3 regions of the Bacillus sp. ISL-46 genome follow, and region 1 is predicted to be linked to each of the others. Evidence: predicted binding sites of a transcription regulator. Region 1 holds the regulator's gene; each other region holds the start of a gene.
What was found. Region 1 encodes Rex, which represses fermentation and respiration genes when NADH is low (regulators of the CRP and FNR family bind a similar motif). Its sites were predicted from a motif close to TTGTGAAATATTTCACAA; they were not measured.
Positions count from the first base shown of each region.

Region 1 (10,948 bases):
AATGTCCCCTGAATTTTTATTTCCTCACATTTGACCCTGCCGCCAACCGTTGCCTTACCGGAGACCTTTAATTTTTCAGCTGATAGGTTTTTGTCGATTCTGGCTGATCCATCAATCGTTAGGATCTTACTGTCGATACTCCCTCTGAACCTTGCATGCCCGTTTACTTTTGCTTTTTCAGAAATGACGTTTCCATTGAGAATCCCGGAACCATTACAATCAAGTTCCACGCATTCTAAATCATCGTTAACCGTCCCTCGGCCATTTAATGTGACAACGCGGAACTGTCCCCCATTGGATGCACCGAAGCCATTAATAACCAAGTCTCCCCTGCTTTTCGTATCCATCATCATTCTCCTTTATAATAATTTCGCTTTAATTTCTTCCATGCACGTCATTAGCGACAAAGTGGCAACCACTTTTGTTCCGCGTTCAAAATGAAATTCTTCTGCATTAATTAGTAACAGACATGATGACATGCCCAACTTTCGAGTCATCACCAATTCGCAGCTTTTTTGCTTGATTAAGGCCGTATTGTCCGTTAACACCTGCAAGACCATTTTCCCTTCCTCCAAATTAATTTCACCCGACTGAAGCAGCTTTTCTAAAATAAACACTTCCAGCATTCTTGTAAAATTAAATTGAAGACTGCCTTTTTCCTGTTCAAGGTAAAAATCGACAACTGTTGTCGAAACAATGTTACGTTTTATTAACTCATCTTTGGTATAATTTAAATTCGTTACATTTGGCGAAAACATGTCAGCTAGTTCATCCAAGGATAAGTTTTCTTTCATTGTTTGGATTTTTTCGATTCTTTCTAAGATCTTTTCCTTTGGAAAAAAAGTTTCCTGACCCGTAAACGTTGACTTTCTTACGAACCATTCTTCTGGAATAAGGTCCTTCCGTTTCCATCTATATAGCTGTCCATAGGATATTCCGGCTAATTCTAACAGGTCTTTCTTAGAGATTAACTCCTCACTCATAATAAAAACACCTTCCTTAAAAATAATGTAACATAACACTGTTACGCTTGTAAAGCGCAAATGTAAATATTAGGATGTCCTAATTATTATTTTACAAAAAAAGGCCCCTCACGTTATATCGTGAAAGACCTTCTTGAACCTATTTTCCTCATTTTCCACCGTTCGATAAGCTTTGCTTAGATGATTTCTACTAGTTTTTTTAAGTTGGAGCTTTTTCGTGCTACTCCCGATTCAATCGCTGCAGTCGAAACAGCTGCTGCCACTCGATCCCCTACACGAGAATCTAAGGCGTTAGGAATGATATACTCCGCACGAAGCTCTTTATCCGATACAAGACTTGAAATGGCGTAAGCTGCTGCAAGTTTCATTTCCTCATTGATGTCGGTTGCCCTTACATCGAGAGCACCACGAAAGATTCCTGGAAAGGCGAGCACATTATTTACTTGATTAGGATAATCAGAACGGCCTGTTCCGACTACTGCTGCACCTGCCGCAAGCGCTTCTTCTGGATAAATTTCGGGTACTGGATTTGCCATTGCAAAAACGATTGAATCTTTATTCATGGTCCTGACCATATCTCCTGTTAAAGCCTTTGGACCTGAGACTCCGATAAAAATGTCAGTGTTTTTAATCGCGTCTTTTAGGGTCCCATGTAACCTGCCCAGGTTTGTTCTCTCTGCTATTTCTGCTTGCCGGTCGTTCATCCACTCTTCACCTGGACAAAGAATTCCCTCCAGGGTTACTAAGGTAACATCCTTAAAACCCGCTTTTAATAAAAGCTTGGCAATCGCTATACCAGCAGAACCAGCACCATTTAGAACAACCTTAACCTTATAGATACTTTTCTTCACAATTCTCAGTGCATTCAAAAGGCCTGCTAGTACGACAATCGCCGTTCCATGCTGGTCATCATGAAAGACCGGAATGTTAAGTTCCTTTTTTAGGCGTTCCTCAATTTCAAAGCATCTTGGGGCGGCGATATCCTCCAAATTGATTCCGCCGAACGTTGGCTCTAGTGCTTTGATAATATTGACAATCTCATCGACATTTTTTGTACCTAAGCAAAGCGGATACGCATCGATCCCGGCAAATTGTTTAAATAAAACAGCCTTTCCCTCCATTACTGGCATAGCAGCCTCAGGGCCAATATCTCCTAATCCTAATACCGCTGTTCCATCTGTTACAACTGCTACTAGATTACCCCGACCTGTATGCTCGAAGGAAGCTTCACTATTTTTTGCTATGATCTTACAAGGCTCAGCTACACCGGGCGTATAAGCTAAACTCAAATCATCGGCATTGTTCACTTCTACTTTACTGACGATGCTAATTTTACCTGCCAGCTTTTTATGGAGCAGCACTGCCTGTTCTTTTATCTTGCTTTCATTCATTCCAACCTTCTCCTTTTGGTCCAATCTAAAACTAATAAAAAATCGGGCCGTGACAAACAGGCACAGCCCGATTTACGAATGACTAGCTTAATAATTTAAGCAAAAGAATAGCCAAAATAACCGTTGAGGCGCCCCCGATTCTAGTCGAAACTTGAGCAAATGGCATCAATGACATCCGGTTGGAAGCGGAAAGAATTGCAACATCACCCGTTCCCCCTAAACCACTATGACAGCCTGTAACAATCGCTGAGTCGACCGGGTACATCTTCATCAACTTTCCTACGAAGTAACCAGTAGTAACCATTGCGACTACGACTGAGGTACAGACAACCGCATATCCAGGTGTGACGATTTTTACTACATCCTTAAGCGGTATATACAGCATTCCTAATCCAACCATTAATGGCCAGGTTAAACTCGATGATACAAATTTATATAAGTGATAGGCACCTTGTTCCATTTTAGCCGGCATTACTTTAATACTTTTCACAACGGCTGCTGCAATAATCATTAACACTGGCCCAGGAATACCGAGGAATTTATTTCCTAGTCCACCTAAGATAAAGAAACTACACGCTATTAGCAGTCCAGCACCCATGAGTGGGAAATCAACCGGTTTATCTATCGTTGCGGCTTCTGAGATACCATCGCCGCCTTTTGTCTTCACTAATACTCCATTACCAGTCAGATGCTTCTTTTTCTCCCCTAAGCGTGATAAAATCCCTGCACAAATGATGGCGACAATATTTCCAATCACCGCTGCTGGAATTAATTGCCCTACAAATGATTCAGAAGATTTTCCGAGCACTTCTGCGTAGCCTAATGAAAGTGGCAAAATTCCTTCTCCAATCCCACCGCCGATAATTGGAACAACAATAAAGAATAATGTGTGTTTCATGTCATATCCAAAAAGCAAACCAACAAGAACGCCTACTGTAACAGATGCAAGTGTTCCGAAAATAAGCGGGATAAACATGCGTGTAAAGCCTTGAATTAAGACTCTACGATTCATCCCAAGAATACTGCCCACTACTAAAATAGAGATATAGAGGTAAAGGAAATTGGATGTTTTCATCAACTGGGTAACCGCGTTCATACCAGTCGTGTTAATTACACTAAAATAGACTAAAATAGACGGAATCAAAAGTGCTAAAATTGCCGGTCCGCCAATATCCTTTAGAACCGGAATCTTCATGCCAAGATCGCCAAGTAAAATACCCATAACAATAATAATGGCAAAGCCACCAATCATATCCGCTGGAAGCAATTTATAGACGGCTGAAAAGTAGACAACAGCTGCGATAACGATATAAAGTGGCAGTGGAACTACCCCTACCTTCAAACTGCCAAATTTACCTAAAATCCCCTTATTTTCCTTTTCCCCTGCAACAACCGTAAGCGATTGCAACTTTCTTGCTGGTTCCATAAGTGTTCATCCCCCAATCTATTGATGTTTCTATCATATTCTGAATTAAACCGCTTTCATAGTTTATGTAAATTTAATAAGGTTTTTGTAAATAAAAAAAGTAAGCAGTTTTAGGCTGCTTACAAAAAGTTTTTGATCAGATGTTGTTTCAATCGATTAAATTCATGCTGGTAAACGGGTCTCCCTACTGTACCGTAGATTACCTTAACGTCAAGGATTCCAATTTCCTTTAAAAAATTTAAATACTTACGGACCGAGACCCGAGAAATTCCCACGACCTTCACTACGTCCTCTGTTGAAAACGGGACATTTTTTAACTCTTGAATCGTATCCCAGATTTGCTTAAGGGTATCTTTTGTCAATCCCTTTGGTAAATCTTCGATAAGAGGCCTATCCTCTCGGTGCAGTAATTGATTGTCCAATACGTCTTGGTTAATCACTTGTTGAGTTTGAATAAACTTTGTTTGATCCTTATATGCAACTAATGCTCTACTAAAGCGTTCAAATTCAAAAGGCTTAATTAAATAATCAACGGCTCCGTATCTTAAAGCCTTTTTAATCCGCTCCATATCTGACGCAGCTGAAATAATAATCACATCGGTCTCTTTCTCATTTTCACGAAGGTAGGTTAACAGCTCTAATCCTTGTTTCCCCGGCATAAATATATCCAATAAGATAAGATCGATTTCTAGTTTTTCAATTTTCCCAATCGCCTCATCCACGGATGCGGCCATTGCCATCAAGGTAAATCCATGAACTTGCTCAAGATAGCGTTTATTAAATTCAGCCACCATTGGGTCATCTTCAACAATCATTACCCGGATCATTCTGGACCCCCTCCCCTTCATATGGTATATACACGGTAAAAACAGTCCCTTTTCCAGGCTTTGATGAAAGAATTAATTCCCCTCTCAGCTTCTTAATCGCCTGCGAAACGAGATACAGTCCTAACCCTCTATTTTCACCTTTTGTTGAGAATCCTTTGTTAAAAATTTGATTTTGCAGTTCTTCACTCATCCCTGCCCCTGTATCATTTACTTCAATTGTTAAAATATCATCGCCATATTCGAATTCTACTGCTATTTTTTTAACCGTACAACCATTCACAGCCTCGGTGGCATTATCAATTAAATTGCCAACAATGGTTATGAGTTCGTGTGTCACATCAGAAACAGCGGGCTGCGGAAGAGGCTGTTCACAGGAAACTGATAACTCTGCCCCTGATTCCCTTGCATAACTCAACTTTCCAATTAAAAAGCCAGCTAAAACAGGGTCCTTTATCTTTTTGGTAACGAAGCCAATTTCGTTATTACGATGATCAACCGTTTCATTGATGTATTCGACAACTTTTTCATAATAACCTGTATGGACCATCCCCAAAATCACATGAAGTTTATTCATAAACTCGTGTGCCTGGGCCCGAAGTGCATCGGCGTATGCTCTTACTCCTGTCAGTTCTTCAGCGAGTACCTGTATTTCTGTTTTATCGCGAAAAGTAGCAATTGCGCCCACTACCTTATTCCCAACGATAACGGGGACTCGGTTGGTTAAAATGGTCATCCCATTTATATTCTGTTCTTCATCCAATTCAGGTTTACCTGTTTTTAATAAATCACTTAAGCGAGTAGATGACATATATTCTTCTATATTTGTCCCCATTGGGTTATCTTGCAGGCCTGCTTTATCAAACAGCTTTAAGGCTGCTCGATTGACAAGTGTTATGTTTGAGTGTTGATCCACTGCAACAATTCCCTCACGCACCGATTGAAGCATCGCGCTTCGTTCCTCTAATAATTTAGCAATCGCAAACGGCTCAAGCCCAAGTAAGATCTTTTTTATATATCTAGCTAAAATAACAGCCCCGAGAACACCGATTAAGATACCAATCATCGTCCCAATATAAATCCCCATTCTGCTCTTTTTGACGGCCTTTTCCACATTATCTAAAGATATCCCAACAGCCACGGCCCCGATCTGCTTCCCGGTTGCATCCTTAATTGGCGTAAAGAAGCGTAATGAAGGTCCAAGAGATCCCTTTGAAATAGATTGATGCTCTTTTCCTTTTAGGACAGGCCCTTCATCTCCACCCTTGAATGGTTTCCCTATCTCTTTACTATCAGGGTGGGATTTTCGGATCCCGTTCATATCCATCACAACAATAAAGTAAACGTTCGTGACCTTTCTCATTTCATTGGCAAACGTTTGGATTTCCTTTTCATTCTGTTTTCTACTCATTGCATTAACAACAAGCGGACTATGAGCAACCATTCGAGCCACATTTCTTGCTTTCTCAGCCTGACCTTTTTCCGTCTCCTTAGCAATTCTCGAACTTATTAGTAAATCTGTTATCAATAGTGAAAAAGTAACCACCATACACACAAAGACAATAATTACCGACTGTAAACTCCATCTTCCCTTTCTCATATTTCCCTCCATCTTTGAGAAGGCGACAGGCACCATTCTGATCTCCACCTGATGACATACTAACCATCCCGGTAAGTAAACGCAAAAAGGCTGCAAAGCATTCTTATGAAAATACCTTGCAGTCTTAGAAACTTTCTTTAACTTAGGCTGGTCTGAGAGTTCATCGTCTCAGTTAACCATCCTTGCGAACGATGCCTTAACTTATGAGCAAAATAGCTCCTGCGATAATAGGGGTCAGGACCATCGCACCTTTTAATACGGGCTGCGGAGCAAGGGCTGTAAACTTAGCCCCGACATAGGAGCCAATCATCGTTCCTCCTACCACTTCAACTAACAGGGTTAAATTCAGGTATCCTTCGAAATAGTAGCCGATTCCTCCTGCTAAAGCGATCGGCAAAATAACGAGCATTGTTGTACCCACTGATTGCTTAAGCGAAAGTCCCATGATGACCAGCAATCCGATTTGAATGAACGGTGCAGCACCTATCCCAAATGTACCAGACAACAATCCGGTAACCAACCCGACAACTGCCGCTTTCTTAATGAGAAACAGGTTGCCAGGTTTCACTTTTTTGTTGTTTGCCTTTATTTTTTGAACAATAAATAAGCGAACAACCAAGATCACAGCCGACAAAAATAACATCCCCGCTGTTAACCAATGCAAAGAATGAGTCGGAATCAAACTGGCTAGTTTTGAACCTAAATAGGAGGCAGCTGCCCCAAATCCGCCGACGATTAAACCCGTTTTAATTGAGATATTTCCTTGACGAAAATGGCTGTAGGCACCTGACATGCTAGTAAATACCATCGCTGCTAGTGATGTCCCTAACGCCATATGTATTGGTACTCCAAAAATAACTGTTAAGATGGCAATAATAAAGCCAGAGCCGCCTGCCCCGACAAATCCTAATAAAATCCCAAGCACAAACATCGTCAGCACAATCGCCAACTTCATCCCCTCCGATTGCAAAACCCTAGATGTCCTTCTAGGAAATGTTTTATTACTTACCTAAGGACGGGGTCATACCGACAAAATGAGTCAGTTCACCATCGATTTTGTCCTTATTTTACCCACTGATTTGAAAAAGAAAAAACTATCATTCATTATTGTACTAAAAATTTAAAAGATATATTGGAATTATGCCCTAATTTCCAAAATTTGAAAGACTACCTCAACTAGGTTGAGGTAGTCTTCCCTTAAAAGCTAGATTTTACTCGACCTAAGCAAGCACTGGTTGTTTTGCTTCTGCTAATGCTGATAGGCGTTGCTTAATTTCCTCAACATTGATAATTTTTTGGGCTACCCCTGTTTCCATTGCAGTATACGCAACCGCGGTTGCTACCTGTGCTGCGACCCGAGGGTCAAATGGATCTGGAATGACATAATCGGCATGGAGCTCATCCTCTGAAATTAAACCAGCAATTGCATAAACCGCGGCGAGCTTCATTTCCTCGTTGATTTCCTTTGCACGGACATCTAAAGCACCGCGGAAAATTCCTGGGAATGCAAGCACATTATTAACCTGGTTCGGAAAATCAGAACGTCCTGTACCCACTACAAGTGCTCCTGCTTCTTTGGCCACATCCGGCATAATTTCCGGTACCGGGTTGGCCATGGCAAAGATTATCGGGTCACGGTGCATAGAACCAACCATTTCCTTCGTAACGGCCCCAGCTGCTGATACCCCCACAAACACATCTGCGTCAACAAGCGCATCGGCTAACGTTCCTTGTTTTTGCTCGCGATTTGTGATTTGTGCCATTTCATCTTTGAATCGATTCATTCCAACCGGGCGGCCTTCATAAATAATTCCTTTTGTATCACATAAAATAACATCCTTCACGCCCATATGTAGCATAAGTTTAACAATCGCTACTCCTGCTGCACCTGCTCCATTTACTGCAACACGAATATCTTCAATTTTTTTATCCGCTAATTTTAATGCGTTGATTAAACCAGCCGCTGTTACAATCGCTGTTCCATGCTGGTCATCATGAAAAACAGGAATATCACAGGCTTTGCGGAGGCGGTCTTCAATATCAAAGCATTGCGGCGCAGCAATATCCTCCAAGTTCACTCCGCCAAATGTTGGTTCTAGCAATTTGACGGTTTCTACGATCTGGTCTGTATCAGTTGTGGCCAAGCAAATGGGAAAAGCATCAACATCTGCGAATGATTTGAATAACACGGCCTTTCCTTCCATCACAGGCATCGCAGCTTTTGGTCCAATGTTCCCAAGCCCCAGGACTGCTGTCCCATTGGATACAACTGCAACTAGATTGCCCTTTGAGGTATAATCATAGACTTTATTTTCGTCTGCATAAATGTCCAAACATGGCTCTGCCACACCAGGTGAATAGGCTAGGCTTAAATCTTTTGCATTATGTACTGCAACCTTTGAATAGATTCCAACCTTTCCTTGATGCTCCTTATGCATTTTTAACGCTTCATCTCGTAAAATTGACATTGGATTTCCCCACTTTCCGAATTAGTAACCGCTTGCACTTTATCTATCTAAATCTTAGTGCATAGGTCAATATTTTGATAGATTATGTAATTAAAAAAAGCAGGGATTTAATCATACAAAAGGCTTTCCACAAATTTTGTGGAAAGCCTTATTAACTAATTATTCTTCATCTATTTCCACCGTTGGATAATGCTTTAAAAAGTAGACTAGCGATTGAAGCTCCACAGCCAAGTCAATATGATGGACCCTTATTAATGGTGGAACATTTAACCTTGCCGGAGTGAAATTTAAGATCCCTTTTACATTCGCTTGGACCAGTCGATCGGTTATCATTTGTGCGGCAGGAGCCGGAACCGTTAATATCGCCACTGAAATATTAGTTTCTGATAACACCTTCTCTAAATCATCCATAGGATGAACGGGTACCTCGCGAATCATGGTTCCCATTTTGTCGGGATCCACATCGAAGGCGCATTCTATTTTTGTGTTATTATTTTTTAAAAAGTTATAGTTTAAAAAGGCAGTCCCAAGATTTCCGACTCCTATTAAGGCAACCTTAGTTAATTCATCCTGATCTAAGGTCTTTCGGAAGAAGGATATTAAGTAATTAACATTATACCCATAGCCCTTTTTTCCTAACGCACCGAAATAGGAAAAGTCGCGGCGAATCGTTGCTGAGTCTACCTTTACTGCTTCACTCAATTCCGCTGAAGAGACCCTTTGCTTGCCGGAACTATGCAGGTTTTTTAGAAATCGATAATAGAGGGGCAGCCGTTTTGCTGTCGCCTGTGGTATTTTCGTTGTTTCATTACTCATAATCTCCCACACCCCATGAATGGTTTAGTTAAAAATTTATTTAACTCTTTCATCTCTTTTAAAATCACCGTTTTTACCGCCTGTTTTTTCGACAAGATACGTCGGTCCAATTACCATACCTTTATCAACGGCTTTACACATATCATAAACTGTTAAGGCACATGCGGATGCGGCTGTTAACGCTTCCATTTCCACTCCTGTGTTCCCCTTCGTTTTAACGGCTGCAGCAATATATAATTGATAATTCTCATCCTTATCCTGTTCCCAAGAGAAAGAAATATTAACACCTGTTAATGGAATCGGATGGCACATTGGAATCAAATCCCATGTCTTCTTTGCTGCCATGACAGCTGCTACCTGGGCCACTGCTAAGACATCGCCCTTCTTCATCTCATTATTAGTTATTTTATCATAAATTTCTTTACTAACGGTAATGCTGGAATGAGCAAGCGCCGTACGTGCCGTTTCCGGCTTATCACTGACGTCGACCATTTTTGCTCTGCCTTCTTCATTAAAATGCGTAAATTCTGCCATATAAAAAATCCTCCCATCAAATCATACACTATTTTTCCTTATATGTGTGTGAAACTTTGAACTAAATATTACATTTTATGTCGATTTAGGACCCTTACTCCGCTAATATGGCGAGCAGTTTATTGCCGACATACCGGGAATAAGGTACACTAATCCTATGTAATAGAGGTGAATGAGAATGATTTTGCTACAGGTTAATCAATTACAAAAATATTATGGTGCTGACCTTATTTTATCGAATATTAAGCTCGAATTACAAACTCGGGACCGTGTTGCCCTTGTTGGACGCAATGGGGCGGGAAAATCGACATTGTTGAAGATTATAGCCGGACACTTGTCGCATGATGGCGGAGAAATCATCAAGCCAAAAGAAGTGACGATTGGCTATTTAGCTCAAAATACTGGGTTAGAATCATCATTATCCATATGGGATGAAATGCTGACGGTTTTTGAACCGCTGCGATTGATGGAAAAACAACTCCGCACACTTGAAGAACAAATGGCTGATCCTCTTGTTTTTGAAGACAGTGGCAGGTACGAAAGGATCCTAAAAGAGTACGATCATCTTCAGGTGAAATTTAAAGAACAGGGAGGGTATCAATATGAGGCAGAGATGCGCTCCGTCCTTCATGGGCTGAATTTCCATGACAAATCCTTGATGATATCTAGTTTAAGCGGCGGTCAGAAAACTCGTCTAGCCCTTGGTAAACTCTTGTTAACCAGGCCTGATATCCTAATATTGGATGAGCCCACAAACCACCTTGATATTGATACGCTTTCCTGGCTGGAGCAATATTTACAAAGTTATCATGGGGCGATTTTGATCGTTTCCCATGACCGCTATTTTTTAGATAAAGTTGTTACTCAAGTTTATGAAGTATCCCGTAAGCAAATCCAAAGGTTTAC
Region 1 is NZ_JAGGQR010000002.1:1,501-12,448, reverse strand. It holds gene J7E67_RS01060 (bactofilin family protein) at 1-347, opposite strand, end outside; gene J7E67_RS01055 (YhbD family protein) at 360-983, opposite strand; gene J7E67_RS01050 (NAD(P)-dependent malic enzyme) at 1,160-2,374, opposite strand; gene J7E67_RS01045 (2-hydroxycarboxylate transporter family protein) at 2,457-3,800, opposite strand; gene J7E67_RS01040 (response regulator) at 3,920-4,627, opposite strand; gene dcuS (DcuS/MalK family sensor histidine kinase) at 4,605-6,224, opposite strand; gene J7E67_RS01030 (sulfite exporter TauE/SafE family protein) at 6,421-7,173, opposite strand; gene ystJ (NADP-dependent malic enzyme) at 7,445-8,692, opposite strand; gene J7E67_RS01020 (redox-sensing transcriptional repressor Rex) at 8,852-9,508, opposite strand; gene moaC (cyclic pyranopterin monophosphate synthase MoaC) at 9,545-10,042, opposite strand; gene J7E67_RS01010 (ABC-F family ATP-binding cassette domain-containing protein) at 10,221-10,948, shown strand, end outside.

Region 2 (10,948 bases), on a different contig from region 1:
TAATGGTTGCTACACCTTGTCCTCCACCGACACATAACGTAGCTAAACCATAGCGGTTTTCTCTTTTCTTCATTTCATGAATTAAAGTCACCAAAATTCTTGCTCCACTTGCACCGATTGGGTGACCAAGTGCAATCGCACCACCATTAACATTTAACTTTTCTTTATTAAATTGAAGCTCGCGATCTACTGCAATCGATTGTGCCGCAAATGCTTCGTTTGCTTCAATTAATTCAATCTCTTCTAAAGATAAAGACGCTGTTTTTAGAGCTTTTTTTACTGCAGGGACAGGACCGATTCCCATTATACTCGGATCCACACCCGCAGTAGCATTTGCTTTAATTGTTACTAGAGGAGTGACGCCTAATTCTTCTGCCTTTTTACGGCTCATCACTACAAATGCTGCCGCACCATCGTTAATTCCTGAAGAGTTAGCAGCAGTAACGGATCCATCCTTTTTGAATGCAGGACGAAGCTTACCCAATCCTTCTGCAGTTGTTCCAAACCGTGGGAACTCATCTTGGCTGAATAATGTCACTTGTCCTTTACGGCCAGGTACCTCAACTGGGACAATTTCATCAGCAAATCGATTGGATTCAATTGCTGCTTGAGCCTTTTGCTGACTCCATGCTGCAAATTCATCTTGTTCAGCACGTGTGATTTCATATTTCTCAGCAAGATTTTCAGCTGTAATTCCCATATGATAGTCATTTTCTGAACACCATAATCCGTCTTTAATCATACTGTCTAAAATTTTCTGATCGCCCATTTTAAATCCATTTCGTCCGCCTTTTAACAGATATGGAGCTTGACTCATATTCTCCATACCGCCTGCAACAACCACTTCTGCCTCTCCAGCAAGAATCGCTTGTGTTGCTAAGTGAACAGCTTTTAATCCTGATCCACAGACCTTATTAATTGTCAATGCTGGTGCCTCTTGAGGAATACCTGCAGCAAGGGAAGCTTGTCTTGCCGGATTTTGTCCAGCTCCTGCTTGTAAAACATTCCCCATAATCACTTCATCTACATCATTAGGATTAATTCCAGCTTTTTGAATAGCTGCTTTAATTACAGTAGATCCTAACTGTACAGCTGAAACATTTTCTAAACTCCCTAAAAAACTACCAATTGCTGTCCTTACCGCACTTACAATTACAACTTCATTTACAGTCATTCTGATTTCCCCCAAAAAGTGATTTATGTATTCGAATAATAATTCCTCACAAATTTTACTACATTTCGCGGTATTTTTCTTACCGATTATTCGACAAATTCTGAGTTTTTTATTTATTGTTATAAAAAATTTAATGATCTAACCCAACATTATCGACAGATATTCGCTTTAAAAAAAGGTCGAGAAAATCCACTAATGACAGTGAATACGGAGTAAATATATAGATTGGATTTTTTAAATAAAACAGGCAAAAAAATCCTGTTGAACTTTAGTATAAATTGACAAGTTTTGTAGAAAAGTTTTTGAGATTATACTATTTTTGAATTTGAATAGATGACAAAATGATAACGAGATGACCGAACCTCCATATATTGTAATATAGTAATTTAGTAATAGCGGTTACCATAATAAACCAAAAAGGGAGAAAATAATGATTTTCTCCCTCAATTTGCAGCTATATTATCTAAATAACTAATCCGCCATCCACACTTAAGATGGTTCCGTTAATATAATTCGCCTTATCCGAAGCCAAGAATACATACGCTGCGGCAATATCTTCTGGTTTGCCAAGCTTCCTAAGCGGAGTCTTTTCCTTCATAAATTGAAGCACCTTATCTGGCACCGCTGCAGTCATACCTGTTTCAATGAAACCTGGAGCAACTGCATTGACTCGGATCCCCTTAGGTCCAAATTCTTTTGCCCAGCTTTTCGTCAGCCCAATGACGCCCGCCTTTGTCGCAGCATAATTCGTTTGACCAATATTCCCATATAAACCAACGACGGAAGATGCGTTTAGAATAACGCCCGACCCCTGCTTTAACATACTAGGAGCTACAGCCTTCGTGCATTTAAAAACACCTGATAGATTGACAGAAATGACTCTTTCCCAATCCGATTCCTCCATCTTTGTTAAAAAACCATCAAGTGTAATTCCGGCATTGTTAATTAAGATATCGATTCGGCCATGCTTACCTATTGTGGATTGAACCATTTCTTCTATCTGGGTGCTGTCCGTTACATCGACTTTATAAAATTCTACTTTTTCATGATTCAATTCTTCTAATGCAGATTTACCAGCCGACTCATCATAATCACAGATGACGACATTTGCACCCTCTTGGAGAAATTGTTTAGCCGTTTCTTTTCCAATCCCCTGTGCACCACCTGTAATTAACACAACCTTTTTACTAAACTCCATAATATATCACCTCGTTTTTTTCTTTTCAGAATAGACCTCTGCAAAACATCAGCATCCCTAGGCAAATGAGAAAAGAAATCCAAAACAAAAAAATGGCGATGAAACTAGGCTTTGGACAAAATTAAATCCATTTTTACCCATATTATGATGGATTATAGCTAATTATCACTCTTGTTAAAATACTTTACAATTCGCAAGAAAGTGAGAAATTTGTCAAAAAATGATGAAATGTATTTTAATAATTTTTAATCTTTCACCTTTTAAAATTTCGATGAAGTTAGTATGATGGATAGGTCAACAAAACAAAGGAGGAAAAAAAATGAGCACAGATTTTAATTTTTATGAGATGTGGAAGGATCTTTATTCACATTCCAGTAAGTTATTCGATGAGAAAGTAAGCAATGATTTCCCGTCTCAAGGAATGGGTCAGGTTTTGGAGATGAATCTTCAATTAAAAAAAATGATTGATGAATCAACGGTAAAGTATTTAGAATTTATGAATGTTCCAACTCGAAATGACATTGCTAGCATTTCTTCGCTGATTGTTAATGTCGATGCAAAAGTTGATGATTTAGAAGAAAGATTGGAAGAGAAATTTGACAACTCTGGAGATCAGGAGTCATTTAATACAGAATTGTCGAATTTAAAAAAGGATATGAAGAGTTTGGATAATAAAATGAATCAAATCCTTAATTTATTAAAAACACCAGAAAAAACGAAATAGAAACGCATTACATAATGCATGTAAAACCAAGTAATTTAGTAAACTATCAAGATTATTTTTACAACTATAATAGATGGGGTGGACAACAATGACAGAATTAAAAGATAAAGTAGCAATCGTAACAGGCGGAAGCAGAGGAATCGGTGCATCGATTGCATTGGAACTAGCTAAAAATGGCGCGAAAGTTGTCATTAACTATAATATTCGCAAAGAACTAGCAGATAAAGTAGTCGCAGAAATCAATGAATTTGGTGGAGAGGCATACGCAGTACAAGCAGATGTTTCAGAAAGTAATGAAGCAGCATACCTTGTACAAGAAACCATCAACCATTATGGCAAATTAGATATCTTAATTAATAATGCAGGAATTACAAGAGACAGCACGTTCAAAAAATTGACCGAAGAAGATTGGAGAAAGGTAATCGATGTTAATTTAAACAGTGTTTACAATAATACATCTGCAGCATTACCTTATCTTCTTGAATCTGATGCAGGCCGCATCATCAACATTTCGTCCATTATTGGGCAAGCTGGCGGGTTTGGACAAACAAACTATGCTGCCGCAAAAGCAGGACTAATTGGATACACTAAATCTCTCGCTCTTGAACTTGCTAGAAGTAAAGTAACAGTTAATGCGATTTGCCCAGGATTTATTGGAACCGAGATGGTCCAAGCCATTCCTGAAAAAGTTCTTGCAGGAATCGTTGAAAAAGTACCACAAAAACGCCTAGGCAAACCAGAAGAAATCGCTCGTGGTGTTGTTTTCCTATGTAAAGATGGTGACTATATTACTGGTCAGCAATTAAATATTAACGGTGGACTTTACATGTAAGTGTCATGAATGTACAAACTTCTTTATATATTAAAAGAGTAAATAAATCATGTAAGGAGTGAACAATCATTAACGCTCAAATGCTAAAAGAATGGAATGAGATGCTAGAGGCTACACCTCAAAAGTATCAAGAGATGTACCAACGTGTAATGAGGGCATCTCAAGTGTTAACGACCGATGCCGAACCCGAAGTAGCACCTACACCGAAGGAAGTAGTTTGGACAAGAAATAAAACGAAGCTCTATCGGTATATATCTGATCACCCAAAAAAGCATAAAATTCCACTTCTACTTGTTTATGCTCTAATTAATAAACCCTATATATTGGATCTAACCAAAGGTGGTAGTTTAATAGAATTTTTGGTTGAACGTGGGTTTGATGTTTACCTTCTTGACTGGGGTACACCAGGTTACGAAGATAGACATATGAAACTGGATGATTATATTATGGACTATATACCACGTGCCGTTCGTAAAGTAATGAGAAGGTCTAATGTTGAGGAAGTATCGATCCTTGGTTATTGCATGGGTGGAACGATCACGTCTGCATTTGCGGCATTACACCCTGAATTGCCAATCCGCAACCTCATCTTTATGACTAGTCCTTTTGATTTTGAAAATAGTGGCGCATATGGTGCGATGTTAGATGAGCGATATTTTAATATTGATAAAGTGGTAGAAACCCTTGGTGTGATTCCACCAGAAATGATTGACTTTGGAAACAAAATGATCAATCCAATAGGAACCAACTTTGGACCATTTATTAGTCTTGTTGAGCGTGCTGACAATGAAAATTTCATAAAGAGCTTTAAACTACTGCGAAAATGGTTAAACGACGGAATTTTATTCCCTGGTGAAGCCTACCGTCAGTGGATTAGAGACTTTTATCAAAAAAACAAACTGATAAAAGGTGAAATGGTTATTCGTGGTCAAAAGGTCAAACTTGAAAATATCAAGGCAAATGTGCTCAACTTAGCTGGGAAAAACGACCTCATTGCCCCACCGCATCAAGTTGAAGCATTGATGAACAAGATTTCTAGTGAAGATAAACAATTTAAAGTTTTACCTGTTGGGCATACCTCCATTACTTATGGCAGTCAAGCAACAAAAATAACTTATCCAACCATTTCCGACTGGTTAGAAGAACGATCCAACTAATTATAGAGAAAGTCTAATCAATGAGGAATTTCTTTTACATTAGAAGAGTGTCCCGAAACACGTGGGGCACTCGTTTTTTATTATATCTAGTAGCAAACACTTCTGCGAGGAAAACAAGTTATTAGTAGTGGTAAAGTAATTATATGCAATTTTCAGAGAATTGACAAGAGGTAAATAAATAAAATATTCTATTAATTCAGTAAATATTTTTATATGGCTTAATAGAGTGATTTGTCCTTCCTATTAAAATATTGCCGAGATTTAATCTAAAGAATAAATCAATTAAAACTGGAAGATCCCTCCCAGTTTTTTTATCATTCATGTAAGAAATAGGACAATTGTTTTCTACTCAAATAAAGGAATGGTTGAACTTGTCTATTTTAGACTTGATTCTTATAGGTCCTTCTCAGCGGAGAAATGGGTCTCGGGGACCATTGTAAAGATCTAATTAATACCCCTTCAATTAACCTGATGGGAACAGGATGCAAAACGTCGATTAACCACATTTCGTTCGCAGCTCCTTGGTTTTTACAACCTGAAAGATAAGCCAATTTCCTGCCATCTGGGGACCATGTTATGGGAGTGGCAAAGCAATTCGAAAACGCTCTTGTTCGATCGTTCTCTCCTCCCCTTCCTGTTAATCGAATCTGAGAAAAATAGCCGACGTTTTCAAAAGCTGTAGCACTGTAGGCGATGGATGATGAATCGGGCGACCATACCGGAAAATAGTTTTTCGCAAGCGGTCCTCCCCTCACTTCATTTACTCTTCCAGTTGAAAGTTCCAGGGTATAAATAATGGAAATGCTTGCTCCGGGAGAAGTATATAATACATATGTCCCATTTGGGGAAAGACGAACATCATTCAATCGGCCACCGGTGTTCTGAGTGATTTGACGCCTTCCGGTTCCATCGGTTTGAATCCGAAAAAGCTGACTGATTCCTGCTCCATTGGGTGCTTGATATAGCAACTCCGTCCCACTCGGAAACCATTGGACATCCGTTGTCCCTGGCTGGTTTATTCGTTGGACTTGATGTGTGAGGACATGATACATGATTATTTCATTCTGTTTCGTGTATGCTAGTTTTTGACTATCAAGTGACCAATTTAAATAACTACTTTCCCCTTCCGCAAACTGATCAATACGAGCGATTGAACCATCCGCTACCTGGACGACGTAAAGGATTCCATTACACCCAATGAACGCGATTCGACTACTATCTGGAGACCAAAAAGGGATCGAGGTAGATTCTCCTAAGCCAGTGGTAAGCTGTGCATTAACACCATTGGCGGGATTATATAACCAAATATCTTGGCCACCTCCACGGTTAGATGTATACGCAATCATTCCGCGGTCCCCCGGAGGTGCATAAGGAATAATCAACTTCATTCCTGGAGTTAAATTATTGGTTGGAAGCTGGTTAATCTGCCTGATTAACTCATGATTGTTTTGTCCATCCGTAATGACGTTAAATCTACTGGCCAGTTGAAACAGTGTGTCCCCGGGTTGTACGACATAGAAGGGGTTGCCGGGAGGAACTCTTAACAGTTGGTCGACTTGAACTTGATATAGAGGCTGCAGCCGATTAGCTTCGATAATTATAGCTGGTGGAACACCAAATAATTGAGCAATTTTATAAACACTATCTCCTAGTTTTACACGAATAACATCAACACCAGGTGGGACAGATAGTTGTTGACCGACATAAATCGTATATGGAGGACCAATATTATTTGCGGCAATAAGTGTATCAAGCGGAAGCTCCCATCGCTTCGCAATCTGATACAGGTTATCACCGGGACGAACTGTGTAAAAAAGCTGCATCCTTTTCCCTCCCCTTTATCTTCGTACTAACTCAGGGAAATTATTTTTATCTCCCTTCGTCTCCTGCCTATATGATATTCAGGTATGTAAGTAAAGATTCGGTCAGTGATTTATTAGAAAATCCCGGGGACTTTTTTGTCTTCTGTATCCACCCTCCCAAAAGCTTAAGACGACTCCTTTGAATGCATCTGAATTGATTTTTTAACATCCTCGAGCATTAGTCGCTTCCACTAGTTACCGCTGAATCAATTTTCACCATTCAACGGGCATCATTCACTTCCTATGCTTACCGCTGATCTGATTTTTCCGACTCAATGGGCATCATACACTTTCTATAATTACTCCTGAATTAGTTTTTCACTCACAACAAGCATCCTAGGCTTCCCTTGTTACCGCTGAACCGGTTTCTCTCTCTCATCGAGCATTATCATCTCTTTTGACCTCACTGTGTCGATATTGTCTCCGTGCAAAAAAAAACCACAGTATCCAGTACTGTGGCAGAATAACCATTAACAACAATAATCATACGGATGAAGTGGAGGATTCGCAGGAATTGACCACTTTGGCTGCAAGGATGGATCCTTCCAATGCCAGGCCCCTAATGCTGCTGCACAGGCATCAATTAAATGACTTTCCTCATCAATAAAAACAGGGAGCATAGTTAATTTTTGCTCACCAAGCCAGTTCCGAATCCAACTTCTCGCTAATAGACTTTGTTTGTAACTCAAAACATACTCCAATTTCTCTTGAGAGAGTCTTGAACCAATCACTGCACCTGGATGCACCTCCACGATCGTAATCGGATAATTAGGAGTTAGATTCCCTATTTCTCTACTAAGCTTTATTCCTCTTAGCGTAAGATACACCATTCGGTTTAAAGTTGGCGGCATGATTGATCCAGGCTTCATCCCAAGAGAAACAATAAACTGTCTCAATTGTTTATCCCCTTGTCTATCTCCTCCGCCATCCTGATAAGATAAAGGGGCATCCATTCCAATAACGACTTCATCTATTTGACTTTGAGTCTCTATTTCTTTTAAAATGTCCAGATCCCCAATATTGCTCATTAACTTAATAAAATTTAATTGACCATTTTGTAATTCAAATACCGTCAAAACAGTATCTTTATGATTACTTGGACCGGACAAATCAATCCCTATTACTCTCATGAGCAATCTTCTCTTTCTTTTGGGTTTACTAGAGTCGATGCATCAAAATTAATCATCTCCAAACCCTGAAAATCCGATCGATGCAGAGGTAAGAGCTTGTTCCCATTCTTGTTTTTGCTGTTTTTGCTGCAGTGATTTTAAGTCCGCACAAAGTCTCTTCACATCAACCTGCTGTTCGTAATGCCATTCAAGGGCAATCGATGTATACAATTCATTGAGCTGCGCATAAGAGAAATCCTTGGTTGAATCAATAACTTGCTGAATCTCTTCCTCTGAAAGAATTCGAGCAATATTCTTGTTCACTAGATACTGATAGCGAAGCTCCTTCGTCGGTACATGGATCTCATATGCTCGGTCAAACCGGCCAGAGCGGTTCATAAGGGCAGGATCAATTTTTTCAGGGTAATTCGTTGTCCCGATGATGAAGATTCCTTCCTTCGAGGTGGCACCATCTAAAATGTTCAGGAAGACGGACCGGACACTTGATGGCATGGAATCAATATCTTCAATGACTAAAACCAATGGTGTCAATTTTAATACAGACGTAAAGACCTCTTTGATCGTATAGCTTGATGTAAATTCAGTGATCTGCCAATAAGCTACCGGAGCATTAATGCTGCTGGCGATTGATTTCACAAGAGTGGTCTTTCCATTACCAGGTTTTCCGTAGAGAAGAATCCCGCGTTTGTAGGGAATATCATACGTTTTGAAAAACTGACCACTTTCCGAAAAGAATTCGTCAATCGATCGATAAATTTCTCTCTTTAAAGAATCCTCTAAAAATACATCTTCTCTTCTTACCAAAGTAGTAATACTATCAATCTCTGTTTCTACCCCATCTTCTGTATCCGTAAAAACAGTCACATAGTTTTTAATATAATCTCTTTTTCTTTTAAGAACATATTTCAAAAAGGTAACTAAGCAAGCATCATTTTTGGCAAAAATAAAATCCCGGGTCATTTCTCCGTCACTTTGAAAAATAACCAATCTGGCCAGCGCAACCTGATAATTCGAATAGTAAAAAAGACCGTTGGTGATTCGTGGTTTAACAATCAGCTCCATCGCTTTATCGGTATGGTTGGATGAGATAGTTTTGGTCTCGCCTTCTTTATAAATATGACAAATCAATTGTACTTCCGGAGACTCCTCTTTCAGGTCTTCCTCAAGAATGTCCCAAATCTCATTTGAGGTATCTTCATCGGAGTACATGTGAAAATCGATTCCCACTTCATCGATAAGCTTCTCTTGAAGAGAAGATACAATTTTTCCATAGTCATAATAATACGGTAATGCCTTACGATCTATATTATTTGTATCAAACAGAACATTGGTTTTCATCTAGTTCTCCTTTAATAGTAATTTCCATTTATATATCATGATAGCATTTTTACCACTATTAGGTTAACCTAGTTTGCTTTATAAGACTATATACAACTTTTTTCCTGTTTAACTATTATCTACATACCATTTCCCCCCCTTTTAATAAGAACATCTTTCTAATCTAAATTTGTTATAGCACATACTTTTAGTATAAGAAAACAATAATGATTGATTTTTCTTATGCCGAAGCCACAGGTGTTCTCGACAGAAAGAGTAATCACCAAACTGGAAAATAGCACATATGCATCCTTTTATTTGTATATAATGCAATAAGCCATTTTTTGGAAAAGTAAGGGAGGATGCCACATTACATGAATTTTCAACTAACTGATCATCAAATGCTCAAAATTATTAGGGATGGTCTAAAAACATCACAAGTTCCTAGACATATTCTTATAATCGGTGCAGGCATGGCTGGACTCGTCGCTGCCTCTTTATTAAAGGAAGCGGGACATAAAGTCACCATTCTGGAAGCCAATGATCGAGTTGGAGGACGTGTTTACACCATAAGGGCCCCCTTTAGCAATAACTTATATTTCAATGTCGGACCCATGCGAATTCCAGAAAAACATCATTTAACCTTTGAATATATTAATAAATTCAAATTGCCTACAAATCTATTTATTAACCGGACCCCTAATGACCACATTTACGCAAATGGCATCAAAACACGTCTGAATGTATATGAAAAAAATCCAAGTATTTTAAAATACCCAGTTACTCCAAATGAAAGCGGGAAATCGTCGGAAGAACTTTTGCTATCAGTCGTACATCCAATTATCAATTTTATTAACGAAGATCCTAAAAAGAATTGGCCTCTAATAGAAAAACAATATAGAAATCTAGCCTTTGGTTCTTTCTTAAACTATTATTTTTCAATCGGTACTATTGATATGATTGGTGTGCTTATTGATTTGGAAGCATATATGGGGATGACCTTTGTTGAAGTAATACGTGAACTCATCATCTTAACAGAAACAAAGAAATTTTATGAAATAACGGGTGGCATGGACCGATTGCCAAAAGCATTTCTGCCGCAATTAAACGAGAATATTCTGTTCAACCAAAAGATGATGAAATTATCTCAATTTCAAAACAGTGTAAAGATTCATTGTAAGCACCAAAAAACCGATGAGAGTTTCAGTATAACCGGTGATCTTGCGATTATAACCATACCTTTTTCAACCTTACGATTTGTGAAAGTCGAACCATATGAGTCTTTTTCCTATTATAAAAGGACTGCGATTCGCGAACTCAATTATATGGCCTCATCAAAGATCGCTATCGAGTTTAAAAGTAGGTTTTGGGAAAAACTAGGTCAATTGGGTGGTAAATCGATAACGGATCTGCCCATTCGATTTTCATATTACCCAAGTTATGGTATTGGTACAACCGGACCTGCGGTAGTTATCGCGAGCTATACATGGGCAGATGAGGCCTTAACATTGGAGAGCCTATCTGAAAGAGAGTTGATCCAATATGCTCTAATGA
Region 2 is NZ_JAGGQR010000090.1:9,172-20,119, forward strand. It holds gene J7E67_RS28640 (acetyl-CoA C-acetyltransferase) at 1-1,174, opposite strand, end outside; gene fabG (3-oxoacyl-[acyl-carrier-protein] reductase) at 1,638-2,372, opposite strand; gene J7E67_RS28650 (polyhydroxyalkanoic acid synthase subunit PhaR) at 2,692-3,096, shown strand; gene J7E67_RS28655 (3-oxoacyl-ACP reductase) at 3,185-3,928, shown strand; gene phaC (class III poly(R)-hydroxyalkanoic acid synthase subunit PhaC) at 4,009-5,085, shown strand; gene J7E67_RS28665 (LysM peptidoglycan-binding domain-containing protein) at 5,466-6,908, opposite strand; gene J7E67_RS28670 (DUF429 domain-containing protein) at 7,418-8,077, opposite strand; gene J7E67_RS28675 (AAA family ATPase) at 8,126-9,415, opposite strand; gene J7E67_RS28680 (flavin monoamine oxidase family protein) at 9,769-10,948, shown strand, end outside.
Region 2: the regulator Rex is predicted to act here: its motif matches at 2,574-2,591, upstream of J7E67_RS28650 (polyhydroxyalkanoic acid synthase subunit PhaR).

Region 3 (10,948 bases), on a different contig from region 1:
TAAAGCGGTCGACGCGATCGAAGTGAGGTCGGCAGGCATTTATGCTGCGAACGGCAGTGAGGCATCGCCACATGCAAAAAGGGTGTTGGAGGACAATGGGATCGTGCACAATCACCGTTCCAGTCTGTTAACGAGTGATGAGGTCGAATGGGCCGACCTCATCCTAACGATGACATCCTCACATAAGTTGGCCATTCTGCAGCAATACCCTCATGAGGGTCAGAAGGTATATACTTTAAAGGAATACAGCGGGGAAGGCTTCAATCATGATGTCGTCGACCCGTACGGCGGACCGCTCGCCATGTACGAAGAAACCTTTCGTGAACTAAATGGATTAATTGATAAAGCAATTGGAAAACTAAAGTGACAAATGCTCTCTTTTCGAAGAGGGCTTTTATTTTTTGATTGAAACTTTATATTTTTGTGGCAGTATGTCAAAATTAATCAGGAGAGCAAAGCCCCTTTTCGTGACGGACACTAGTGGCGAGGAGCTAGGGCTAGTGTGTAAAAGATAAATAGAGTAGAGGAGGCATTTAACATGAAAGTGGCACTAGCATCAGACCATGGCGGAGTGAATCTTCGCAAGGAAATTGCGCAATTACTTAACGAACTGGGGATTGAATTTGAGGATTTTGGCTGTGACTGTGAAACATCGGTGGATTATCCAGATTACGCGCTGCCAGTTGCTGAGAAGGTAGCGAGCGGCGAGTTTGACCGCGGGATTCTGATTTGCGGAACGGGAATTGGCATGAGTATTGCCGCTAATAAGGTGAAAGGGATTCGCTGTGCCTTGGTCCATGATACGTTTAGCGCCAAAGCAACGCGGGCTCATAATGATTCAAACATCATAACGATGGGTGAACGCGTCATTGGCCCTGGCCTGGCCCGAGATATAGCTGAAATCTGGCTGACGGGTGAATTTGAAGGCGGCCGTCATGCGAACCGGATAGGAAAAATTGGTGAATACGAGGATAAGCACCTCTAATTTAGCTCGGGCTGGACTGGAAATCTTTTTTAGTGGAGGTCAAGGCGTATGATTCAAGCGTGTGAACAAGAACTGGAAGCGATTTTAACGGAATTCAAAGAGCAGGGCGCGTTAAAACAAGGGCAGCTGTTAGTGGTTGGCTGCAGTACGAGTGAGGTAATTGGGGAGCGGATTGGCACCTCTGGCACGGTTGAAGTGGCGGAAATGATTTACCGCTGTTTGAAAAACCTTCAAGCGGAGACGGGGATCACGCTTGCCTTCCAATGCTGCGAGCATTTAAACCGGGCCTTGGTCGTCGAACGTGCGGTTGCAGAGGAAAGGCGGTTCGATGAAGTGTCGGTTGTCCCTGTCCGTAAAGCAGGCGGGGCGATGGCCACTTACGCGTTTGGAGCGATGGACAACGCGGTTGTAGTAGAGTTCGTGAAGGCGGATGCCGGGATTGACATCGGCAACACACTCATCGGGATGCACTTAAAACATGTTGCCGTTCCAGTCCGCGTGAAGCAAAAAAGCATCGGACAGGCCCATGTAACACTCGCCAAAGTACGCCCGAAACTGATCGGCGGCGCAAGAGCCGTATACGAACGGAATCAGGAAAACTCGAGCTGCTCTTAATAAACTTGGGTGTCAGGCACCATCATTAAAGTTTTTTATAAGCTGGAAAATTTTGATGAACAAGAAAAAGTTTTATTGAAAACACGAACGTTATTATAATATAAAATATTTTCGTTCGGAAAATAAACTCAATACGTATGAAAACGCTCACTTAAAGTAAAAAAAATAATTAAAATCCGAAGAATGTTTCCCTTTCAATTTGAGGGTATTTCGTGTAAAATAAAAAAGAATTTTCGAAATTATCAATAGCTACTTAACATATAAGGGGGATTTTTGTCATGAAGCATTTGCCACAAGCTGATGAACAGGTTTTTCAAGCGATTCAAAAGGAATTAGGTCGTCAACGTTCAAAAATCGAATTAATTGCCTCAGAAAACTTTGTAAGTGAAGCAGTCATGGAAGCCCAGGGTTCTGTTTTAACGAACAAATATGCAGAAGGATATCCTGGCCGACGCTATTATGGCGGCTGTGAATATGTTGATATCGTCGAAGACTTAGCACGCAACCGCGCGAAGGAAATCTTCGGAGCAGAATATGTGAACGTGCAGCCTCACTCAGGTGCACAAGCTAATATGGCGGTTTACTTCACAGTTCTAGAGCAAGGTGACACCGTGCTTGGCATGAATTTATCCCACGGCGGCCACTTAACACACGGCAGCCCAGTTAACTTCAGTGGTGTTCAATATAACTTTGTTGAATATGGTGTGGACCAAGAAACGCACCGCATCAATTATGATGATGTGCGTGCAAAAGCACTCGAGCACAAGCCGAAAATGATTGTAGCTGGTGCTAGTGCATACCCGCGTGCGATTGACTTTGCAAAGTTCCGTGAGATTGCCGATGAAGTCGGTGCATACCTCATGGTGGATATGGCGCACATCGCTGGACTTGTTGCAGCAGGCTTGCATCAAAACCCAGTACCGTACGCTGATTTTGTTACTACCACTACGCATAAAACATTACGCGGTCCACGCGGCGGGATGATCCTTTGCAAAGAGGAATTCGGCAAGAAAATTGATAAATCAATCTTCCCTGGAATTCAGGGCGGTCCGCTAATGCATGTCATTGCTGCGAAAGCTGTTGCGTTCGGCGAAGCATTACAGGAAAGCTTCAAAGAATATGCTGGTCAGATTATCACGAATGCTCAGCGCTTAGCTGAAAGTCTTCAAAAAGAAGGCTTGAAGTTAGTATCCGGTGGAACGGATAACCACCTCTTGTTAGTAGACGTAACGACGCTTGGATTAACTGGCAAGGTTGCTGAAAAGGTACTGGATGAAGTTGGCATCACGGTTAACAAAAACACAATTCCATTTGACCCGCAAAGTCCGTTTGTAACAAGCGGTGTCCGTATCGGTACGGCGGCAGTGACAAGCCGTGGTTTTGTTGAAGCGGATATGGACGAGATCGCTTCAATTATCGCGTTTACCTTGAAGAACCATGAAGATGAGGCGAAACTTGAGGAAGCGCAAGGTCGTGTCGAGGCCTTAACAAGCAAATTTACTCTTTATCCAGAATATTAATAAGAAAAGCGCAAGCGCCCTGTTCAGCGGCGTATGGCCTGGAGCGCTCCAACTGAGATAAAGGAAACACGAAGAGCCGAAGGTGATTCGATGTTGACTTATCGTAGGGTGGAGAGCGAAGGACACTAGCCGCTAGGGCGCTGGAGCTAGACAGTTGTCTATGTTCAAAAACTAATACTTTCTTATTTTAGCAGCAGAGAATCGGCCTATCGTAGGCCGATTTTTTTTGAAAAATCTAACTAGTTGAAAGTGCTGAATTCTATTTGCTCATTGCCTTTTTTTTCTGTAAAATGAGACGAAGTGTTTATAATTTAAAATAAGGAGCGATGATTATGGCCAAGGTATTCGTTTTCGACCATCCACTCATTCAACATAAACTAACTTACATACGTGATAAAAACACAGGAACAAAGGAGTTCCGCGAGCTTGTCGATGAAGTCGCGACGCTGATGGCGTTTGAAATTACCAGAGATATGCAGCTTGAGGATATCGATATCGAAACACCTGTCTGCCCAGCGAAATCTAAGGTACTATCCGGTAAGAAAATCGGGATTGTGCCCATTTTGCGTGCAGGAATCGGAATGGTTGATGGCATCTTGAAATTAATCCCAGCTGCGAAGGTGGGCCATATCGGTTTATACCGCGACCCTGAAACCTTGATGCCGGTTGAGTATTATATTAAGCTCCCAAGTGATGTGGAAGAGCGTGATTTCATTGTGGTTGATCCGATGCTTGCAACAGGCGGTTCGGCGATTGAAGCAATTCGCTCCTTGAAGAAGCGCGGTGCGAAACATATCAAATTTATGTGTTTAATTGCAGCACCAGAAGGCGTGGAAGCAGTAAAGTCAGCCCACCCGGACGTGGATATCTATATCGCTGCATTAGATGAGAAATTAAATGACCACGGCTACATCGTCCCAGGCCTTGGTGATGCAGGAGATCGGTTGTTTGGAACGAAATAGGATACCGTTTGAAAAAAAGTCGGGCTTACTCGGCTTTTTTTGTTGGTTTTATTAAAAATAGGTCATTTTTTTTTGGGGGAAAAATAATGAGATTGGGAGCCTGAATTGTTTTTTTTGGGGAAATAAAAAATCGGTTTTGGAATTCCAATTATTTTTCTTAAAAAAGGAAAATCCGTACTGGAACCCAAATTGTTTTTCGAAAAATACAAAATCCTTTTTGGAACCCGATATATTTCTCGAAATAAGAGAAAATCCATACTGGAACCAATTTATTTTTTAAAAAAAAGGGCTCGCTTTTGGGAAAATATGTCTAATAGCACAAAACACCTTGAAAATGGCACAAAACCTCTTAGAAATGGAACAAAACTCTAGAAATCGGAACAAAACCTGCCCAAAATGGCACAAAACCACCGGGAAATGGCACAAAATTCCAACGAGAACAATTTTGAACTTGAATAAAGAACATAAAACGATAACAAGAACCGAAATAGACCTAAAAAATGAACGGCAAAAAGACTAAATTTCACTAAAATGATATAATTTGCTTAATTTTTAAGGAGGATATCTAATCTTTTAATAGAAATTACCACTGAATATATAAAAAGAGGTGATGTATATGGTCGTTTTAGAACTGAAGTTACCAATTCAAGCTTACCAATGTATGGCGGTACTCCGCAGGGTATCGAAAAATCATCCAATCAGACCGACAGTCGAACGAGATTTAAGATCGTGGCTGAAGGGATACTACGGCGAGAAGGAATGCAGCTACTATCTTTCGCTTTTGCAAGAAGATCAATATTACATTTTTCATGGCCTGCGGCTAACTGACAAGAAGGCATTCCAAATTGATTTAGTGATACTTTCACAGAGGTTTATCTTCATGGCAGAAGTCAAAAATCTATCGAAGAAATTGATTTTTAACAAGGAAACCAATCATGTAACCAAGGAATTTAATAATGAAGAAGAGGGCATTTCGAATCCAATTCTTCAGGTGAAAAGGCAAAAACTGCAATTCGTAAATTGGCTCAGAAAGATGCAAATGCAGGGTTTGCCAATTGAAAAAGTGGTAATCATCAGTAAACCGACGACTAAAGTGGAAACAACTCCTGACAATCAGCAAATTTTCAATGAGTTGATTTATGCCGAGTCACTTCTGGACAAACTGGAAGAGCTTGAAATGAAGTATCAAAAACCCGTGTTTAGCAAAAGAAAAACCAGCCAATTAGTCGACCTCCTTTTAGTCCACCATCAAATTCCTATTCCTGATATTCTCCAAACGTACAAATTATCCAAGGATGACATTATTACGGGTGTGATATGCCCTAAGTGCCAAACCGGTACGATGGCGTTTTACTCTGCTAAGTGGCACTGCCCCATATGCGGGCATTCCTCCAAAACAGCCTTTTTTCAGTCGGTCGATGATTATTTCCTCCTGCTCGGACCGACAATAACTAGAAGGCAGTTCGCTGAATTTTTGCATATTGACTCCACCTTCATTGCGGGGCATCAACTACGATCGCTCAACCTCCCGTCGTCCGGATCCAAACGAGGGACCATTTACACCCTTCCGAAAAATCAGCTCCTGTGCCCGCTTGGTGAAAAGGAAATCAACGCATACACAATTCCCACCAGGTAAATAGGAAATACCCGATGCCCGTTTCCCAAAATAGATGTGCATACTTTCCCCCCTCTAAGAAAACGATATGGAAAAAGGGGAAATCCATCGATGAAACTTCTACTCGCGTTACTGCTAGCTTTTCAACCTCCGAAAATACTCATCCATCCTTCGATCACCAAAAGCACGCAGGAGACAACTGCCATAATAATCCTGGACAAACCACACACCGACCAGGAAATCCTGCAGCTCATGAAACCCTACAAAGACGTTAAGCTTCGCCGTGTTTTCCACCATGCGCTTGATGGATTCTCGGTCGAAGGCAGCGCAGAAACACTTGCCGAAATCGGCCGCAGCCATAAACAAATCAAAAACGTCTCGCCGGTTATTACCTACCAAGCCGAAACCGAGGAAAGCGTCAAAATTATTGGTGGGGAGGAAGTCCGCAGTTTTTTTGATAAAAAAAATGAACGGCTGACGGGAAAAGGGGTAACGGTCGGGGTTATTGATACGGGCGTCGATTACACCCATCCCGACCTTAAGCGCAACTATGCCGGCGGCCGGGACCTGGTTGACAACGACCGCGATCCGATGGAAACGCTCGCCCTCGGGAAGGCGACGATCCATGGAACCCATGTGGCCGGTATTATTGCAGCCAATGGAAAAATAAAAGGCGTTGCCCCGGAGGCAAAAATTGTTGCGTACCGCGCGCTTGGGCCGGGCGGGGGCGGGACCACCGAGCAGGTGCTCGCGGCGATTGACCAGGCGATTAAGGATAAAGTGGATGTCGTCAATCTCTCGCTCGGAAATGATATAAACGGGCCCGACCTGCCAATCAGCCTCGCCCTCAACCGCGCCGTCGATCGCGGAATCGTCGCCGTGGCGGCTTCTGGTAATTCCGGGCCAAATGTTTGGAGTGTTGGCTCACCTGGAACCGCCTCCAAAGCGATATCGGTTGGTGCATCGACCCCAACTTTGGAGACACCCTATCTATTAATAGAAGGAAGTCGGGATAAATTCCAGATTGAACCGCTCGAAGGCTCAGCCAAGTGGGCGCTCGACCGCTCCGCTGACATTGTCGATGGCGGCATCGGCAGACCTGATGAATTGAAAAATATTGAAGGGAAAATTGCCCTCATCAAAAGAGGGGTCTTAACTTTTTCCAAAAAAGCGGAAAATGCGAAGCGGGCAGGGGCAAAAGCGGTGCTCATCTACAACAATATGAGCGGCGGCCGTTTCATGGGAAACCTCGATACGCAAATGTCGATCCCAGTCGGCGCCATCTCGAAGGAAGACGGGGTTATTTTACAAAAAGCCTTAAAAAGACAAACCACCTCGGCGCGGGTCACGGTCAGCGAGGATTCGGACCGGCTCGCTGACTTTAGCTCGCGGGGACCGGTGACGGGAACGTGGGAAATCAAACCAGATATTGTTGCCCCCGGAGTAGCGATTAATTCGACGATTCCGGGCGGCTATTTGTCGCTTCAAGGGACGAGTATGGCGGCGCCGCACGTCGCTGGGGCATGTGCATTAATTAAGCAGGCCCATCCGGACTGGACACCCGAACAAATCAAAGCGTCCCTGATGAACACGGCAAAACCGCTCGCAAAGTCTAATAGCGTTGACCGTACGGCGGCCATCCCGAACGCAGCCGGACGTAAGACCACTACCATCAACGGGCGAACCCTTGGTACACAGGGAGAACCCGCCTACTACCGCACCTTTGAACAGGGGGCAGGCAGAATCCAGGTTGACGAAGCGATCCAAGCCACCACACTCGTCACACCGAGCAGTATCCGGTTTGGGAAATTTACGGAACAGAGTGATGTCCATAAAGCCTATCTTCATGTCGAAAATACAAGCCAGCAAGACCAGCGTTATTCGTTTGATATCCCGCCATATATCGATGGACTGGAATGGCGGCTGCCGCTTTCATTTACGCTCGAGCCTCAGCAGACAAAGGACATAACGGTCGAGTTGACGGTCGACCCGCAGGTGTTTAAAGGGAAAATTCACGACGGATATCTCCGCTTGCAGGCGGGCGGGGCATCAGTTCGCATTCCCTATCTCTATGTTTTAGAGGAGCCGGACTATCCACGGGTCATGGGATTTGATTTTGCCGAAGGAGACAAACCAGGACAGTACCGCTATGAGGTGTATTTGCCGGGCGGGGCGGAGGAATTTGGGATTGCCCTGTTTAACCCGGAGGATTATCGTTTTGTCGGCTATTTAGATACGATTACCAATGTGAAAAAGGGACTTGTTCGCAAGGACATCCCAGACGACCAGCTTCCAGCAAACGGGACCTATTTAGTAAAGGTTTTTGCCAAAAAGGCCAGCAAAGAGGACCATATCCAACGGATGATCACGATTGAGAGGATAGAAGACTAAAAAGCAATTTTAAGAAAAGACCTTGTCCACACCAAGACATGGTCTTTTTAACAAAATCATAATAAAAGTTCATAATATTGTACCATTAGTATAATTATAATTGTTCACAAAATAGACACAAAATGAACAAAATTCCTTCACAATTTACTCTACAATAAGATTGTTGAGTAAATTCCAAATTGGAAAATACTTCAGGAAATACTTTGTGGCATAATTCACGTAATTTAATTGACATTGACAGGGTGCTATTGTATGCTAACTAAGGGTGTAAATGATAGGGTTTTCATGTAAATAAATCTATCTAAAGATAGTATTTAGGTTATGGATATTACTTTTTGCCCGATTGACATTCTCTCAGAGTGAGGATGTGTTATATGCGTAAAAACAACCGCAACCCATTACAAGCTATGGCTTTAATGTCCGCAATTGTCTCCCAATTAGTAGGTTCCATTCTAATAGGTATTTTCTCAGGCAGATGGCTGGATCAGCATTGGGGTACCGAACCAATTTTCTTAATAATCGGACTGCTTATAGGTCTTGGAGCGGGTACCTATTCCATGCTCCTTTCAATCCGCCATTTCTATTCAGGAGATAAATAACTATGCCAGATTTCAGAGTAATGTTCAACAGGCAGCGCAAATGGATTTTTTACTTGTTGTCCATTTATGTTCTAGGCTGGGGCTTCACCTCGTACCAAACCATATTTCTAGGGCTGATTCTTGGGACATGCTTTAGTTATTTGAATCTTTGGATACTAGTTAGAAAGACGGAGAGCTTTGATAAAAAGGTAACAGAGGGCAAAAAACCCAAGTCCTTAGGGTCGCTCTCGAGGATGGCTGTGGCGGGAATTGCTGCGTTAATCGCATTAAGATACCCAGAGCAATTCGATATGATTAGTTTAGTGATAGGATTAATGACATCCTATATTGTCATTATGATAGATTATTTTTACCATGCATTGCATGTACATAAATGAAGCGGAAGCGAGGTGAGTTTACATGCATCATGAGGTTCCAGAGTTTAAATTTATGGGCCTTTGGTTTAACGGCGCAAATATGCTGATGATCACAGTAGCAAGTCTAATTGTTTTCCTAATAGCCATTCTTTCTACACGAAAGCTGGCAATGAAACCTACAGGGATGCAAAACTTTTTTGAATGGGTGATGGACTTTGTTAAAGGGGTCATCAACAGCACGATGGATTGGAAAGAAGGCGGAAGGTTCCACATCCTTGGAATTACATTAATTATGTATATTTTTGTATCCAATATGTTAGGTCTTCCATTTGCGATTGTGGTTGATGAAAAGCTTTGGTGGAAATCACCAACGGCCGATCCAATCATCACTTTAACACTAGCAGTTATGGTTTTGGCACTATCCCATTATTATGGTGTCAAGCTAAAAGGTGTAAAAGGCTATGCAGAAGGTTTCTTCAGCCCAATGAAATTCTTATTCCCATTGAAGATCATTGAGGAATTTGCCAATACGCTGACTCTTGGTCTGCGTCTATATGGTAACATTTACGCTGGTGAGTTGCTTCTATCACTATTAGCAACAGGCCTGGCACATCAAGGAATTGCTGGTACGATTGCGGCTATCCCGCTAACATTGGTATGGCAAGGGTTCTCTGTATTCGTTGGTACGATTCAAGCTTATATTTTCACAATGTTAACAATGGTTTACTTGGCTCATAAAGTGAGTCACGACCATTAATAATACACCGTTCATTTTCATGAACAAAATAAAAAATTAATTGATGTTTTATACATTTAAGGAGGAAAAAAGTAATGACAGGATCAATTGGTGTTTTAGCAGCAGCAATCGCAATCGGTTTAGCAGCAGTAGGTGCAGGTATTGGTAACGGTCTTATCGTAGGTCGTACAGTAGAAGGTATCGCTCGTCAACCTGAACATCGTGGTTTGCTTCAAACAACTATGTTTATCGGGGTTGCGTTAGTAGAAGCATTACCGATTATCGGTGTAGTTATCGCGTTCATGGTATTAAACCGATAATAGTAGGAAAATTCAAGATGGCGATGATCAACAAATCCTCGCCATTCATTTATGTGTTTTTGCTATCGTTAAGCAACTCTTGAAAGGAGTGAACCGAGGGTGTTAACAAACAGTTTAGTATTAGCCACTGCTGCTGAAGGCGGCGGCCACATTAATACTGGGGATATTTTCTTCCAGCTTATCGTTTTTCTTGTATTGTTAGCCTTGCTCAAAAAGTTTGCATGGGGTCCATTAATGGGCATTATGAAGACGCGTGAAGAGCATATTGGTAGTGAAATTAGTGCGGCAGAAAACAGCCGTTTAGAAGCAGAAAAGATTTTACAAGAACAAAGAAATCTTTTAAAAGAAGCACGTAATGATGCGCAAAACTTAATCGAAAATGCCAAAAAGCAAGGTGAACTTCAACGTGAAGAAATCGTTGCGGCATCTCGTACAGAAGCTGAACGCGTCAAAGAAGCAGCAAAGCTTGAAATTGAGCAGCAAAAAGAAAAAGCTGTTGCCGCTATTCGCGAACAGGTTGCCTCACTATCTGTATTAATTGCTTCTAAAGTAATTGAAAAAGAATTAACTGCAGCAGATCAGGAGCAGCTCATTAACGAATATATTAAAGAGGCAGGAGAAGAGCGATGAGTAACTCAATGGTAGCAAAACGCTACGCGTTGGCTCTTTTCCAAATTGCGAAAGAAACTCAAGCGCTCGGAGTTATTGAAGAAGAACTTCGTGTAGTGAAGGAAGTTGTACAATACAATCCTGAATTAAAAAATATCTTAAATTCTTCTAAGCTTTCAATTGAAGAGAAAAAAGAAATCATTAAGTCATCTTTCGCAACAGTAAATGTAAATGTATTAA
Region 3 is NZ_JAGGQR010000047.1:50,006-60,953, reverse strand. It holds gene J7E67_RS22200 (low molecular weight protein arginine phosphatase) at 1-367, shown strand, start outside; gene rpiB (ribose 5-phosphate isomerase B) at 539-985, shown strand; gene J7E67_RS22190 (TIGR01440 family protein) at 1,034-1,600, shown strand; gene glyA (serine hydroxymethyltransferase) at 1,879-3,120, shown strand; gene upp (uracil phosphoribosyltransferase) at 3,453-4,082, shown strand; gene J7E67_RS22175 (NERD domain-containing protein) at 4,699-5,718, shown strand; gene J7E67_RS22170 (S8 family serine peptidase) at 5,809-8,088, shown strand; gene J7E67_RS22165 (AtpZ/AtpI family protein) at 8,463-8,687, shown strand; gene J7E67_RS22160 (ATP synthase subunit I) at 8,690-9,064, shown strand; gene atpB (F0F1 ATP synthase subunit A) at 9,087-9,800, shown strand; gene atpE (F0F1 ATP synthase subunit C) at 9,887-10,099, shown strand; gene atpF (F0F1 ATP synthase subunit B) at 10,199-10,729, shown strand; gene J7E67_RS22140 (F0F1 ATP synthase subunit delta) at 10,726-10,948, shown strand, end outside.
Region 3: the regulator Rex is predicted to act here: its motif matches at 8,292-8,309, upstream of J7E67_RS22165 (AtpZ/AtpI family protein).